Regions from separate parts of the Caldanaerobius fijiensis DSM 17918 genome, predicted to be linked through region 2. Evidence: a T-box and tRNA genes for the amino acid it is inferred to sense, from the RefSeq annotation. Region 2 holds a T-box; the other holds one or more tRNA genes.
What was found. A T-box is a leader RNA that pairs with one kind of tRNA and senses whether it is charged. The one in region 2 lies ahead of serS (serine--tRNA ligase), so its partner is inferred to be a tRNA-Ser.

Region 1: it has a tRNA-Ser gene. The T-box ahead of serS (serine--tRNA ligase) is inferred to sense a tRNA for this amino acid. The anticodon was not compared.

What each region holds. Positions count from the first base shown of each region.
Region 1 covers NZ_FQVH01000007.1:55,959-64,052, forward strand. Annotated here, with positions in the region: gene dnaX (DNA polymerase III subunit gamma/tau) at 1-415, opposite strand, end outside; gene BUB87_RS04740 (NAD(P)/FAD-dependent oxidoreductase) at 405-1,562, opposite strand; RNA gene ffs (signal recognition particle sRNA large type) at 1,757-2,021, opposite strand; tRNA gene BUB87_RS04750 (tRNA-Ser) at 2,030-2,123, opposite strand; tRNA gene BUB87_RS04755 (tRNA-Ser) at 2,143-2,234, opposite strand; gene tadA (tRNA adenosine(34) deaminase TadA) at 2,252-2,713, opposite strand; gene BUB87_RS04765 (stalk domain-containing protein) at 3,067-3,810, shown strand; tRNA gene BUB87_RS04770 (tRNA-Arg) at 3,851-3,923, opposite strand; gene BUB87_RS04775 (amino acid ABC transporter substrate-binding protein) at 4,169-5,002, shown strand; gene BUB87_RS04780 (amino acid ABC transporter permease) at 5,062-5,712, shown strand; gene BUB87_RS04785 (amino acid ABC transporter ATP-binding protein) at 5,723-6,451, shown strand; gene BUB87_RS04790 (NAD(P)/FAD-dependent oxidoreductase) at 6,513-7,742, shown strand; gene BUB87_RS04795 (DUF362 domain-containing protein) at 7,779-8,094, opposite strand, start outside.
Region 2 covers NZ_FQVH01000045.1:1,214-9,307, forward strand. Annotated here, with positions in the region: gene BUB87_RS12615 (ParM/StbA family protein) at 1-467, shown strand, start outside; gene BUB87_RS12620 (hypothetical protein) at 492-926, shown strand; gene BUB87_RS12625 (ACT domain-containing protein) at 1,024-1,467, shown strand; gene BUB87_RS12630 (PFL family protein) at 1,477-2,841, shown strand; gene BUB87_RS12635 (sugar phosphate isomerase/epimerase family protein) at 2,885-3,655, shown strand; gene ytvI (sporulation integral membrane protein YtvI) at 3,696-4,760, opposite strand; gene BUB87_RS12645 (ISNCY family transposase) at 5,136-6,470, opposite strand; T-box leader at 6,614-6,822, shown strand; gene serS (serine--tRNA ligase) at 6,895-8,094, shown strand, end outside.

The sequences.
Region 1 (8,094 bases), on a different contig from region 2:
AGAGCATGTGAACCTCATCAATAATATAAACCTTATAGTTCCCCATCGCAGGTGGATATATTACATTGTCCCTTAAGTCCCTGATATTGTCAACGCTATTGTTGGATGCTGCATCAATTTCATATATGTCCATGAAAGTAGCGTCATCGATTGCCTTGCAGTTATCACAGATGCCGCAGGGGTCTCCCTTGGCATTATTGCTACAATTCACTGCTTTTGCAAAAATCCTGGCAATGCTGGTTTTACCGGTTCCCCTTGTACCGCAGAACAAATAAGCATGGGCTAGATTGCCCGTTATTACCTGATTTTTTAATGTCCTGACCACATGCTGCTGACCAACCACTTCTGAAAAGTTGCTCGGCCTGAACCTCCTGTACAGCGCAGTATACATAACATCATCTCCATCAAGCTTCAAAGCTTCTCTTAAGCTTTTTCACTTTATTGAACCCAACCGCATCGCGCATGATGTCAAAAGGCATACGACTATAGCTTTCTTTGCCGCGCACAAGATCGCCAAAGTAATTCATGACATTTGGATGCTTTTTAATAATGGTAAAAACCCGTTCATAATCTCTATAAAATACATTTGCTATAAGTGATGCCACTTTTATATCCTTTATAAATGCTTTTTTTATACTGTTATTGTAACTTTTAATCCCATCTTTACCACCACCTGAAAGGGCCCTGGCAATAGATCTGGCCGCCAGTATCCCGCTTTTTACTGCATAATATATGCCTTCACCTGTAAATGGATCCGTCAGCATCGCCGCATCCCCTGCAAACACAATCCTATCGACAGAAAATGCATCAAAGCTCCCGTCGTTTAAAGCAATGGGATGACCTTTTAGGGTAGCAATAGAACCTGGTGGTATATCTTCTTTCTCCATAAAATTATAAAGCAAATCTCTTAAATTATTATACTTTTTTACAAAAGTACCTATGCCTGACAAGCTGTCAGATTTCGGGAAAATCCAGGCATAACCTCCCCTTATTGCATTAAAATCCACTTTTACAGTCCCCTTATACCTTTCTAAAGCTTCCTTCCCAACAGGAATTTCCGCCTCCAATGCTATCCCATAACGCCTTTTTATCCCAAATTTTTTGCCAATAACGCTAAATATACCGTCAGCAGCCACCACATATTTCCCGCTATACTCACTTTTTTCAGTTATGATATGTACACCGTCTTCTTGTTGAATCACATCCACAACTTTTTCTCCCTGGTGAAACTCCACCCCGGCTTCACAGGCTTTTTGTACCAATCGCGCATCAAAAACATCCCTCTTTACCATGTAGATCCACGGTTCTGTCGATTCTAACACAACAGGTTCGCCTTTACCATAAGCAAATACCATCTTATATGTCATGTCTTCTACGACGTCAGATATGTCAAAATCAAAAAGATCATAGCACTTTTTAGTAAGGCCTCCTCCACATGCTTTATAGCGAGGCAACACCTCTTTTTCGATAAGCAGTACTTTGTAGCCTTGTGATGCCAGATCCCTGGCAGCTGTCGCTCCTGCCGGGCCTGCCCCCACAATTATTGTATCATATATAGACATAACTATATCCTCCCACTCGCATCGGCGAAATGTCCCATTTTTACTTGCCCGTTTCTATACCTGATGCCTTAATTACATCGACAATAAATTGACGACTATCCGCTCATGACAAACAAATAAGTATATTGCATATAATGTGCATATAATAAAAGAGCCCCTCACAGGGAACTCTCAACTGCATCGTTATGTATAGGCCATGCACCGGATTTCGACATAGCCCTCCGAGCGGAACTCTTGTAGTTAACTCAGACCAGGCTACCCTGCGGCACACGCAAGTGTCCACTTACCGTTGCTTCCTCCCGGACCTGGCGGGGTTCATGGAGTTGCGTTGCGCAGGACCCAATCCTCATCGCCACTTGCAAAAGTCAGACCTCACAGGGCTAAGCCTCAACTCCGGAATTCAATCCTGCTAAGGCGGATTGCAGGTACAGGGCACCGCCAACTCCCCATCTAGCATGGCCATGACTTGGCGGAGAGAGCGGGATTTGAACCCGCGGTACGCCTTTTTAGACGTACACTCGATTTCCAATCGAGCGCCTTCGACCACTCAGCCATCTCTCCATATATAATAGTTAGTATATGGCGGAGAGAGTGAGATTCGAACTCACGGGACACGTTAATGTGTCCACTCGCTTTCGAGGCGAGCGCTTTCGACCACTCAGCCATCTCTCCATGCTAATATGCTCTACTCATAACTTTTTTATTCTCTTTTTTCTAAAAAAGTCTTTCAACAAAGCACTACACTCTTCGGCTTTAATACCTTTTATAACCTCTACTCGATGATTTAAACGCTCATCCTGTACTATATTCATAAGGCTGCCACATGCGCCAGCCTTGGGATCCATAGCTCCTATAAATAGACGCTTTATACGTGCTAAAACTATTGCGCCAGCACACATCGGACAAGGTTCTAAAGTCACATACATATCACAATCATTCAAACGCCAACCGCCTAAGCGAATATTAGCATCCTGTATCGCTAAAATTTCCGCATGAGCCGTAGCATCTTTCTTCATCTCTCTCTGATTGTAGCCTCTGCCCACAATACAGCCGTCTTTTACAATTACAGCACCAACAGGCACCTCATCCATTTCCAAAGCCTTTCTGGCCTCCGCCAGTGCTTCATCCATATTACGCTCATGCTCAGTCACACACTATCACCAACAGCCTTTATTTTAACACAAGGTCGTCACTTTGTCAACACAAGCAGGTAGCTGCCTGTGATTTACAATTTAGATAAGTAAAACTTTTTAGATACGGTAAAACTTTATTCCGAATTCGACAAACAAGTGAACTACATCTCCGCAAGTGTAAAAGGTCTCCTGGTAATAGTGAAAGCTACATTGTAGAAAACTGTGAGATTATCAAAAATTACCAGAAAAATATATTTTAAAAAACCCCTTTTCTTTTAGAACATTGAGTGTTAAACTTATATTGTGAAAATTCTCTTTTTTGTTAAATGTTTAATTAATACTTAAACTTTACCAGATAGAGGAGGGTTTTTATGAAAAAATCAATTAAAAACTTCATTGCTGGTTTCTTAGTTGCAACCATTATTATGGCATTTTCTTCAGGAATAGCGGCAACTGCAATGCAAAAAATTGAGGTTAAACTAAATACTGTAAAAATTAAGGTAAACGGCAAACCAGTAGTAGCAGACAACATCTTATACAAAGGTACAACATATGTACCATTACGAGCAATCAGTACGATGCTCGATAAGGATGTCATATGGGATGGCAAAACAGGTACAGTACATATCAATGATAAAGGTTCAACTAATACCGGTGAAATAGGATATTCTATAAATAATCCTGCATCTATAAATACACCATTAATAATTGATTACGATTTTTTGTTAGATAAATATAAAGCAAAAGTTACTGTGACAGATATAATTAGAGGAGAAGAAGCTTGGAAGATGGTAGAAAACGCTAATATGTTTAATGAACCTCCCAAAGATGGCTATGAATATTTGTTAGCTAAAATAAAATTCGAACTCATTGATGCACAAAATGCTTATGACTTATCTCAAGCAAGTTTTAAGTTAGTATCTGAAAAAGGCAAAGTATATGATACACCTTTGATAGTTGCACCGGATCCATCAATAGATACTTCCTTATACAAAGGTGCATCGCACGAAGGATGGGTAGCTTTTCAAGTAGAAAAAACTGATCTCCATCCCGTAATAACTTTCGGAAGGAAATATGATGGCAGTGGCGGAATCTGGTTTAAAGCATACAAATAAAATTTAAAGCCCTTGTAATCTCTACAAGGGCTTTTTGCTGTGCGCCTGAAAGGAATCGAACCTCCGACACGTGGTTTAGGAAACCACTGCTCTATCCACTGAGCTACAGGCGCAACTTCTATTGACAGATGTATTATATAACATCCATATACATTTGTCAACATTTTCGAAGCTTTTTCTTTTAATTCGCAATTTACAATATTTACAAATAGATTGTTTCCGATTTTGTACTCAAACAATTTTGTAGCATTCAAATTACGAATCTAAGCAAAAAATTTTACTTATTTACAATTTTACCGCGATAAAGTATAATAAAACCTGATATTAAAATAAGAAATTGGTGAGAGGAGAAAAAGAAATGAACAAACGTATATTGCGCAAAATCGGTTTAATCATAACTGTGTTCCTTTTAATCTCGGCAGTATTGGTTGGATGCACATCCAATAGTTCTTCTAGCGCATCAAAATCCTCAGGCGTAAGTGACAATTCCCTTCAAAGAGTAAAACAAGCCGGCAAGCTCACAATAGGTATAGATGACGCATTTCCTCCTATGGAGTTTAGAGACGATAAAAATCAGCTGGTTGGGTACGATATCGACCTGGCAAGGGAAGCAGGTAAAAGGCTTGGTGTAAAGGTAGAATGGATTCCCACAGACTGGAATGGTGTAATATTGGCTCTTAAGTCGGGGAAATTCGATATCATCTGGTCTGGCATGAGTATAACAAAGGAGAGGGCGAAGGAAGTAGATTTTAGCCCTGCATATATAAATGAATCACAGGTGGTAGTTGTAAAAGCGGAAAATAACACCATAAAGACCCAAGACGATTTAAAGGGGAAAGTAGTTGGAACTCAGTTGGGAAGTACAGGTGAAGAAGCAGCTAAAAAGCTCAAAGGGTTAAAAGATTTAAAAAAATACTCTAAATATACCGAAGCATTTTTAGATCTTGATGCAGGAAGATTAGATGCTATTGTGGTCGATGAACTGGTAGGCAGATATTACATGACCAAAAGACCCAATCAATTTAAAGTGGTGCTCTCGCTGAATAAAGAGCCTTTTGGCATCGCTTACAGGAAACAGGACAAAGAACTTCAAAAGGCCCTCAATAAAGTCATGGCAGAAATGAAAAAAGACGGAACTATGGCCAGGATATCTAAAAAGTGGTTTGGCGAAGATATATCTACGTGGGAATAACTTTTTGCCCTTTGAAAACCTCAAAGGGCAAAAATTATTTATAAATAGGGGTGAAAAAATTGGACTTTAAATACTTTTTAAGTTTAATTCCTGTTCTAGGAATAGGAGCAATCATGACTATAGAGCTTACAATACTTTCGATAATCTTTGGTACCATTTTAGGATTGATATTAGCCTTAATGAAAATCTCCAGTAACTTTATTGTATCTAAAATTGCCGGATTCTATATATACATCATGAGAGGCACGCCTCTTTTGCTCCAGCTATTTACCATATACTACGGGCTTCCATCTCTGGGTATAAAGTTGAACCCTTTCCCCGCTGCGGTTATAGGTATGAGCTTAAACTCAGCTGCATACGTAGCTGAAATAATAAGGGGTGGCATACAATCCATCGATAAGGGTCAAATGGAAGCTGCAAAAGCACTGGGCATGACATACTTACAGGCCATGAAGCGAATAATTCTGCCCCAGGCATATAGAAGACTTATACCGCCTATGGGGAATGAGTTCATTGCGCTCCTTAAAGATTCATCTTTAGTATCAACTATAGCGATGGTTGATCTGATGCGTACGGCGCTGCAGATGTATTCCAATTCATTTAAACCTGTAGAAGTATTTACTTTAGCAGGACTTTATTACCTTCTGCTGACGTCTATATTTACACTAATCTTCGGGAAAATGGAAAGGAGATATTCTGTATATGAATAACAGTGCAGCGATGATTTCTATAAACAACTTGCGCAAATTTTTTGGTACAAATGAAATTTTAAAGGGCATCAACCTGGACGTAAAAAACGGAGAAGTCCTGGTTATCATAGGACCAAGCGGCTCAGGTAAGAGCACGCTTTTGCGGTGTATAAAGGGTCTCGAAAGACCAGATAGCGGCACTATTTATATAGAAGGTCAAAAGCTAGATGAAAGAAATAAGAATTACAGGGTACTCCAGCAAGAGATAGGGATGGTTTTTCAACACTTTAACCTGTTTCCTCACATGACAGCACTGCAAAATGTAATAGAAGGGCCTATAACAGTGAAAAAAATGCCCAGAGATAAGGCCATAGAGAAAGGATTAAATCTATTAAAAAAAGTAGGCCTTCTGGATAAAAAAGATGAGTATCCCTCAAGGCTTTCAGGAGGTCAAAAGCAAAGAGTAGCTATAGCCAGGGCTTTAGCTATGCAACCTAAAATAATGCTTTTTGACGAGCCCACATCGGCTCTGGATCCCGAACTGGTACAAGAAGTCTTAAACGTAATGAAAGAATTAGCTGGTGAAGGTATGACCATGATAGTCGTGACCCACGAGATGGGATTTGCAAAAGAAGTGGCAGATAAGGTCGTCTTTATGGACGATGGTATGATTTTAGAAGAAGGCTCTCCAAACGTTATATTTTCTGATCCAAAACACATTCGGACCAGGAACTTTTTGGGGAAAATAATTTTAACCTGATAAATATTATTGACATCCTTGCCATGCTGGTTTATACTGGTAAGTAAAGGAGATGAGGGATTTGGAGCATTTTGTTATCATAGGCAATGGCATAGCAGCCCTTTCTGCTGCCGAAGCCATCAGACGCATTGATGGTGAAACTCCCGTTACCATGGTAAGCGAAGAGCCTTATCACACCTATTATAGGACACAGCTATCTCATTTATTAGGCGAAGACCCAATCGCAGAAAATTTACTGGTACACAAACCCGAATGGTACATTGAAAAAAATATAAAAGTTCTCTTAAATCATCGCGTCACCGGTATTGATTTTGCACAACAAAATATAACACTAGACGATGGCATCGTTCTTGAATACTCAAAACTCCTTCTCGCAATGGGAAGCTATCCTTTTATACCATCGATTGTTGGTACCAACTTAAACGGGGTGTTCACCATAAGGACGTTAAATGATACCAAAAAAATCTACGATTATATTAAAGACAAAAAAACGGGAGCCATTATCGGTGGTGGGGTATTAGGTCTTGAAGCCGCCTGGGCATTGGCCAATAAAGGCAAAAAAATATATGTTATCGAAAATTCAGCTTATATAATGGTAAAACAATTAGACAAAAACGCTGCAGAAATCATACAGTCTATGGGTGAAAAAGCCGGTATCTCTTTTATAGTTTCTGCTCAACTCAAAAAAATCAACGGTGAGCAATCCGTTTCAAGCATTGATATAAATGGCTCTTCTGCCATACCGGTGGATTTTGTCATTTTCTCTACAGGTGTCAGATCCAATGTAGCATTATTAAAAGATAGCCCTATTAACGCAAACAGAGGCATAGTGGTAGATCAGCACATGAAGACCAACATAGAAAACGTATACGCCGCTGGAGATGTGGCAGAATATAACGGATATTCCTATGGAATATGGCCGGTAGCCAGAGAGCAGGGAAAAGTTGCGGGAACTAATATGGCTGGAGAAGAGATTCTCTATAGTGAAATCGTGCCATCAAATTACGTAAAGGTGTTCGGAGTCGACATCTTTTCGGCAGGAGACCTCTGCAATGACGGTTCATATCAATTTGCCGTTGAAGACACTGATAAATCAAAAAGCATATACAAAAAGGTATTCTTTAAAAATAATATGCCAGTAGGAGCTATTCTTGTAGGCGACACAAAAGAAGCCAACAATATATCAAAAGCAATTAAAGAAAAAATAACCATGGACGATGACTTCATAAAAAACCCCACTTTTGTATCTTTCATTGAAAGCATAAATAAAATACGAAAAGAGAGACCCTGACGGCCTCTCTTTTATTCTCCACTCTTCCTAATATTTTTACAGTACCTCTTCTATTTCATATTCCTGCGTCCCAAGATTTCGCTTTTCCAGTTCATTCAACTGTATAAATGGGTTTTTGCCATGAAGCCTCTCAAACAGGTGACCTGTCTCTCCCAATTCCATACCCATAGGAACTCCAGCTTCGATGAGATCTTCTACTTTTATGGAATCCAAGCTGGCGCGCTCAATAGCCACAATATCTTGAGATGCCATAATACCAATATCAGGTACCAGCGATGGCGTAGTAAGTCCCCAGCAATCACAAAGCGCTGTTATGTTTGTGAGGAAATTAATATAGAATACGTGACCTGGT
Region 2 (8,094 bases):
AAGGATTTTTTGGTATAAATAAAGGAATTGCCGATCCTCTCAATAGCATCCTTTTAGATTTAAAAAATAGTTATGGATATGAAACCAGCAGGCATAAACTTGATTATTACTTGCGCAGGTATGGCTTTATAGAATTTTCAGGCAATAAGATTTCACTTACAGAAATGGCAGAAAGACATTTTGAAGATTTTACGAGGGTAATGGCAAATCAAATTTATAAAGAATTGGACATGCATGGATTGAACATCAATGACGTGCATACGGCTTTTATCGTAGGAGGTGGAGCCATAACGTTAAAAAATTACTTAGATAAATACCTCCATTTTTCCAGGCTTGAGTTTGCAGAAAACCCCTTGATGGCCAATGCTGAAGGATACTTGAAAAGTATTTCCTTTATAGCTGCATCAGGTGAGGAAGAAAAAAAAGAGGTATTTGAAGAGGAAGTAGCTATTTCCAAACAAGAATAAAGTTGCGGCAGGGGTTGCTTTTAAATGGGTAAGAAAAATGATATAAAAATAGGAGATAGGCTGTCTATTAGGATAACTGACGATGTAGATGAATTGGTTTTAGAATGGTTGAACAAACAAGAAAATAGAAGTAAAAGTATATTAAAGTTAATTGCAGCTTTTGCACATTTAGAAAAGTACGGCAGACCAGAGCTGGTACAATTATTATTCAGTTCTTTGTTGTCAGACACAAGAAATGGCGATAATAAAGGTAATTTATTGTATAATAAAATTCAAATGTCAGACACGTCCGACGTAGGACGAAGAAAAATGTCGGACAAAGAAGTAGTGTCCGACGGCAAAGATGATGCCGCTTTAGACCTATATGATGAGGTTTTTGGTACACTGGATAGGGAGAAGAGTAGCAATAATATTTGTAAAAATGATTTATTCAGCGCTATAAAAAGTATCATGAGATAAAAATAAGTTTTTATTTCAAAATAACGGTGGATATGATATAATAAAAGTCGAGTTGTAAAATCAACCTATGAGGAGGCTTACCTTCAAGGAGATAAATATGAAAAATATAATAACGCTAGAGGTTATCAAAGAAGAAAGTGGTGACACTTTAAAATATCCGGAGGGTACTATTATTACAGCAGATGCAAAGTCATGGGCAAAAAGTAATTTAAAAACGTTATACGTGGGTGATGAATGTATCGTGAAGCCTGATAAAGATAAAAACAAAGAAGATCAAGTTGTAATTTCAGTTGTGGGTAAGGATAAAATAGGTATTATAGCCTCTATTTCCGGTATGCTTGCTGAATACAACGTGAATATAGTAGATATAAATCAAACTCTTATCAATGGTCTTTTTACTATGATAATGGTGGTAGATATTAGTTTGTGTACAGTGGATTTTAATCAGTTTAAGAAGAACCTGGATGAATTGGGCAATAAAATAGGTGTTAAAATTGATGCACAAAAGCAAGCAATTTTTAATTACATGCAGAGGATATAGGTGAATGAGATGGGAATTGCATTTCAAGAGATCACAGAGACTATAAGGATGGTACAGGCTGAGAACCTGGATATAAGAACCATTACGTTGGGTATAAATTTGAATGATTGTAGGAGAGATGATCCATCAAAGACAGCTGAGGCAATATACAATAAGATATTAAAACTTGGTAAAAATCTAGTAAAAGTAGCAGAAGATCTGGAAAGCGAATATGGCATACCTATTGTAAATAAAAGGGTATCTGTTACGCCAATTTCTATAATAGGCGATGGGTTTGATTCAGAAGGTTTCAAGTTGATTGCAAAGGCTATGGATAAGGCATCAGAAGAGATAGGAGTAAATTTTATTGGTGGTTATTCTGCTCTGGTACACAAGGGATTTACAAAAGGTGATTTAAATCTGATAAAATCCATCCCTGAGGTTTTATCTGAAACCGTAAGGGTATGTTCTTCTGTAAATGTGGCTACATCAAAGTCAGGCATAAATATGGATGCGGTATTGATAATGGGAAATATCATAAAAGAAACAGCGGATCTTACTGCTGATAAAGATGGTATTGGATGTACAAAATTGGTTGTATTTGCGAATGCGCCGGAGGACAACCCTTTTATGGCAGGGTCTTTTCATGGGGTAGGTGAACCGGAAAGTACGGTAAATATAGGTATAAGTGGTCCTGGTGTTGTACATAGGGTTGTAGAGAAATTAGGCAGTGATGCTGATTTTGGTGAATTATCAGAGGCCATAAAAAAGACCGCATTTAAGATTACCAGGGCTGGAGAACTTATTGGCAGATTGGCAGCACAGAGATTGGAAAGTCATTTTGGTATAATAGATTTGTCTCTGGCTCCAACGCCTGCTATTGGCGACAGTATAGCGAATATACTGGAAGCAATGGGTTTGGAACGTTGTGGAGCTCCAGGGACTACGGCTGCCCTGGCATTGCTCAATGATGCTGTAAAAAAAGGTGGGGTAATGGCGACATCATATGTAGGCGGTTTAAGTGGTGCCTTTATTCCTGTGAGTGAAGATGCTGGAATGATAGATGCAGTATCTGCAGGTGCCCTTACAATAGAAAAACTAGAGGCGATGACATGCGTATGCTCTGTTGGGCTGGACATGATAGCAATACCTGGTGATACTTCGCCATATACTATAGCTGGTATTATAGCTGACGAAATGGCAATAGGAGTTATAAATAAAAAGACGACAGCGGTGAGGATTATACCTGTCCCAGGTAAAAAGGTAGGTGAATGGGTTGAGTTTGGTGGACTTTTGGGCAGGGCACCGATAATGGAAGTAAACCGATTTTCGCCAGAAATATTTGTGAAGAGGGGTGGAAGGATTCCCGCACCTATTCACAGTTTAAATAATTAAAAATAGTTTAAAAATAAAAAGTAAAAAGGGGATGTTTATTTGTATGAAAAGATTGCCATTAGGACTTCAGTTGTATACTTTGAGGGATGTGATGCCTAGGGATTTTGTAGGCACACTGAAAAAAGTTGCGGATATGGGCTATGATGGTGTAGAATTTGCAGGGTATGGGAATCTTACTGCAGAAGAAATGAAAAAATATTTGGATGAGTTTGGCTTAATCTCTGCTGGTTCCCATGTCGGATTTGATGCATTGGAGAAGGATTTGGATGGAGTTTTGAAGTACAACAGCGTAATAGGTACTAAATATATTACATGCCCTTATTTGCTTCTGAACAAAATTCAAAACATGGATGAATTTAAAAAGCTTGCAGATAAGTTCAACTACATTGGTAAAAAAATGGCTGAAAACGGATTTGTTTTCTGCTATCATAATCATGCCCATGAATTTGAAAAATTAGAAGGGAAATATGTCCTTGACATACTTTTTGAACTTACAGATCCTGAATATGTCAAAGCAGAAATAGATACATATTGGGTGAAAAAAGGCGGTGAAGATCCTGTCGCCTTTGTTAAAAAATATGCAGGAAGGTTGCCGATAATTCACTTAAAAGACTTAGACGAGAAGACGGGAAAAGATACGGAAATATTAAATGGTACAATTAATTTTCATGAGATTTTTGAATCCGCTGACGAGTTGGGTATAGAGTGGTATATTGTTGAGCAAGAAGATTTTGAAAGGCCGTCTATAGAAAGCGCCGAAATCAGCTGCAAAAACTTAGCTGCTGCAGGTGTAGGTATAAAAAATGCGAGATAAAAGCGATTAAAAAAGCGCCAAAGATGGCGCTTTTTTAATATCAAGTTTTAAATGGCGGCAGGAGACCTGATTTTTGTATTGCTTTTACAATTATAACTAAAGCCGGTCCCATAAATAAACCTATAAATCCCATGAATTGCAGCCCTAGATACATACTCATCAAAGTTGCCAATGGATGTAATCCTATGCTGCTACCGACAATGTGTGGTTCCATAAGTTGCCTTAAAATTATTATAATAGCGTATAATATGAGCAAATATATTCCTGTCTTTATATTGTGATACACAAATATCAAAATAAGTGCCCAGGGCACCAGAACAGAGCCACTGCCCAGTATGGGTAATGCATCCACAATGCTTACAACCAATCCCATTAAGAATGCATAGTCAAATCCTATAATTAAAAGGCCTATAGAGCATTCAATAAACGTGAGGAGCATAATAGTCAATTCTGCCCTTAAAAATCCAAACAATGTTTTAAAAAGATCTGTTTTTATGTTGCGACTGTTGTCGGCCCAATTTTTTGGTATTTGTTTTAATATAAACGGTACGATAATATTTTTATCTTTACTCATAAAAAAGGTTGCAATTAAAGTAATCATTGAAATCATGAACATATGCGGTATATTGCTGAATAAATTTATCAAATAATTTATACTGGTTTTTGTCATACCATACAGCGTATTTACTATATTGTCGATGTTATTCTGTATGAGGTTTGTTATGTTTTTAGGTAGATTAGCATATAACGCTTCTATCTGCGACATAATGGTATTTATGTCTTTGTTTGCTGTATAAAAATACTCTGGTAATATTCTTAGTAACTTTTGAAGTTCTGCTATTATTTGTGTTGTAGCTATTACTATGATTAATAAAATTAAGCCAAACAATGAAAGCATGGTTATTGCTACGGCTAATCCTCGAGGCACTTTTAATTTGTGTTCTAGAAATTCTATAATAGGGTCGATAATAATTGCCAATATAGCAGCGACGATAAATGGTAGTAACGCAGGCAACAGTTTAAATATAACCAGATAGACAATAAATGCTATAATGATGTAAAACATGTATTTATGATAGAGTTGTGCGTACCTATCTTTATCCATCTGTACACTCCTTTTGCTTATGATACTTAATTATAGCAAATATAGTGATTTATTGCGAGATGAATATGTCAATAGTCAGCGAAAATGTCATAATAAAAATATAAAAATTATTCACCAAAAATGTCATTGTTATCATAAATAATTAACCCAAAAATAGAATTTATTGTATTAAGGTATTTTTAACGAGCGGTTGCACAGTTTACATTAATAGTATATGAATACAATTGATTCCTAAAAAATAGCAAAAAAGACAATACCACTTGTGACTTACAGCTTGGTAAAATTTGGCATTATCCAACTATCCCTTCACTATTGACGTATCTATTTTTTATTGGTATCATGAAGTTAAGCTGTAAGCCTAAAATAATATATTAACTAACGCCAAGCACAGGTGGAATCGTACAGAGACTTTATAAGTTCTCTGTCATATTCCTCCCACCAGTATAAGCTTGTGCTTGTTCCGTTTTGCTTCCATGGATGGTTGGAAGCTGGCTTATGAGCTTTTGATTTGCTTGATGAAGTTGATTGAATAGTTTTTTGAAGCTTTTTGGGACGTTCGTCGAGTTTTTGTACGGCAAATACTTGGTTGCCGTACTGTACCCGTATTCCTATCCTGGAGTTTAAAAGGACGATTATTTTGCTCCGTGGTGGAACGGGTATTATTTTACCTTTTTCGTCTATTAGTTGATAATAGTCACCTTTAAAAGAAAATACACCTCCATTATCGACCATTCTAGTTTCTTTAATACAAAGGATGTTATCCAAATCCACATTGGAAGGCAAGTCTCTAAAAGCAGGGATAGGATCTTCAGGTTCCACAGCAAATTTAGCATTAAATCTTATTAGAAATTCTTTCAAAAACTCGTTAGCTTTTTCTGTAGAATCAATACCAGCTAATCTAAGTTCTACTTTGAGCCTATCCTGAAGAGTATCCCACAGTTTTTCAACACGTCCTTTAGCTTGAGGAGAAGAAGCATAAATCATGGAAATACCTAATTCACTCATGGCTCTTTCGAACTGAGTTTGATTTGCCATTTTGCCTTCTAATTGTTCTTCTATAGAGAGCTTATTCTTTTTAGGAGAAGCAAAGATAGTGTGTCTATCGCTATAAAGAGCGATAGGTATACCATATTGAGTGAAAACCTGGCGCATTACTTCAAAATAGCCTTCCATAGACTCGTTTTCGGTAAGATAAAGGCCAAGGACTTGTCCGGTAGCATCGTCGATAGCGCCATGCAAAGCCAATTTACCCATGTTAGGTAGCCATTCAAAGGGGCTGCAATCGATTTGTACTAACATTCCAGCTTGAGGTTTACGTTTTCTTCTTTTATGTATTTTATGAGTTTTACGATGCTTTCTATGGCTTTCGATACCGGCCGAGGATAAAATTCTATACACAGTAGGTTGACTAAGTATAATCCCCTCTCTTTCTTCAAGTAGATCTCTAAAGTGAGAAAAATTAGCATCAAAGTACACATTTTGTTTCAAATAGATAACCTTATTAACAACTTCTGGAGGGGTAGCATTAGCAGGCTTACGACCTTTATTTTTATGAATGACAAAAGACTCACCTTGTTCACTAACCCCCTTTTTTAATCTAAAGATTTGACGTTCACTTAGGCCTAAAGCCTGCGCAGCTTCCCTCACTATTAATTTTCTTTCAATTGTTTTTTGAATAATGATTAATTTTTGTAATTCCCTCTTTGTCATATTAATTTCTTCCTTTCTCATACTGACATTATCGCAGAATACTTTTAATATGACAATATCACAGAATAATAACATTTTATTGCGAGATGAATATTGACAAAAATTCTGTTTATGCTATTATATAACTAAAGTAAACATTGTAATCAAATGCGATGAAGGAAAAAAGTAAATACAGTGTGGCTGAAGAGAGCCTGTGGTTGCTGTAAACAGGTGCCGGCTGTATTGAAGTCCGTTCTGGAGCATTTGTGCTGAATCCAGTAGGCACAAACGGGGGGTCCGTTATACTATTAAGAGGGCTCAACTAAAAGTTGAGTCAAGTAGGGTGGCAACGCGGGAAGATCTCGTCCCTTATGGGATGGGGTCTTTTTGGTTTTTATATATGGGTGTACCGGCATCGATTGCAAAAATGTCAGGAGGGAAATATATGTTAGATGTAAAACGAATTAGAAATAATCCGGATGAGTTAAGGCAGGCCCTTATAAAGAGGGGTGAAGATACCAGTAAGCTTGATCGCTTCTTAGAAATGGATGAGAAGAGAAGAGAACTGTTATACAAGGTAGAAAACTTAAAAAAACTCAGAAATGAAGAATCTGAGGAAATTGCAAGATTAAAAAAAGAAGGCAAAGATGCCAGTGAAAAGATAAAAGAGATGAAAGAGGTATCTCAGAATATAAAGGATATAGAGGCGGAATTAGGTAAAATAGAAGATGACCTTTATAACCTGTTGCTTACCATACCTAATATACCTCATGAAAGCGTACCTGTAGGCAAAAGCGATGAAGATAATGTAGAAGTAAGGCGTTGGGGTGAACCTACCAAGTTTGACTTTGAGCCAAAACCTCATTGGGAATTAGGTGAAAACTTAGGCATATTAGATTTTCCTACTGCGTCAAAGGTTACAGGGTCCAGGTTTGTATTCTACAAAGGCCTAGGAGCTAGATTGGAGCGCAGTCTCATAAACTTTATGCTGGATCTTCATACTACCAAACACGGTTATACAGAAGTATTTCCGCCATTTATGGTGCACCGGAAGAGCATGATCGGCACTGGACAGTTGCCTAAATTTGAAGAAGATGCTTTTAAAGTGAGCGGCACAGACTATTTTTTAATACCCACGGCAGAGGTCCCGGTCACTAATATGTATAGAGAGAGTATAATAGATGGCGATAAATTGCCTATCTATCACGTGGCGTACAGTGCATGTTTTAGGGCTGAGGCCGGAGCAGCCGGTAAAGATACCAGGGGCCTTATAAGGCAGCATCAGTTCAATAAAGTGGAATTAGTAAAATTTGTACGTCCAGAGGATTCCTATGATGAATTAGAAAAATTGGTAAGGGACGCGGAAGAAGTCCTTCAATTGCTGAAGATACCTTACAGGGTTGTGGCAATAAGTACTGCTGATCTTGGCTTTACTCCTGCTAAGAAATATGATTTAGAGGTGTGGATGCCCAGCTATGGAAAATATGTAGAGATTTCATCTTGCAGTAACTTTGAAGATTTTCAAGCAAGAAGAGCCGAAATTAGATTTAGGCGGGCACCCAAGGCTAAACCGGAGTATGTTCATACGCTGAATGGATCCGGCGTAGCCATAGGACGAACCGTTGCAGCTATATTGGAAAATTTC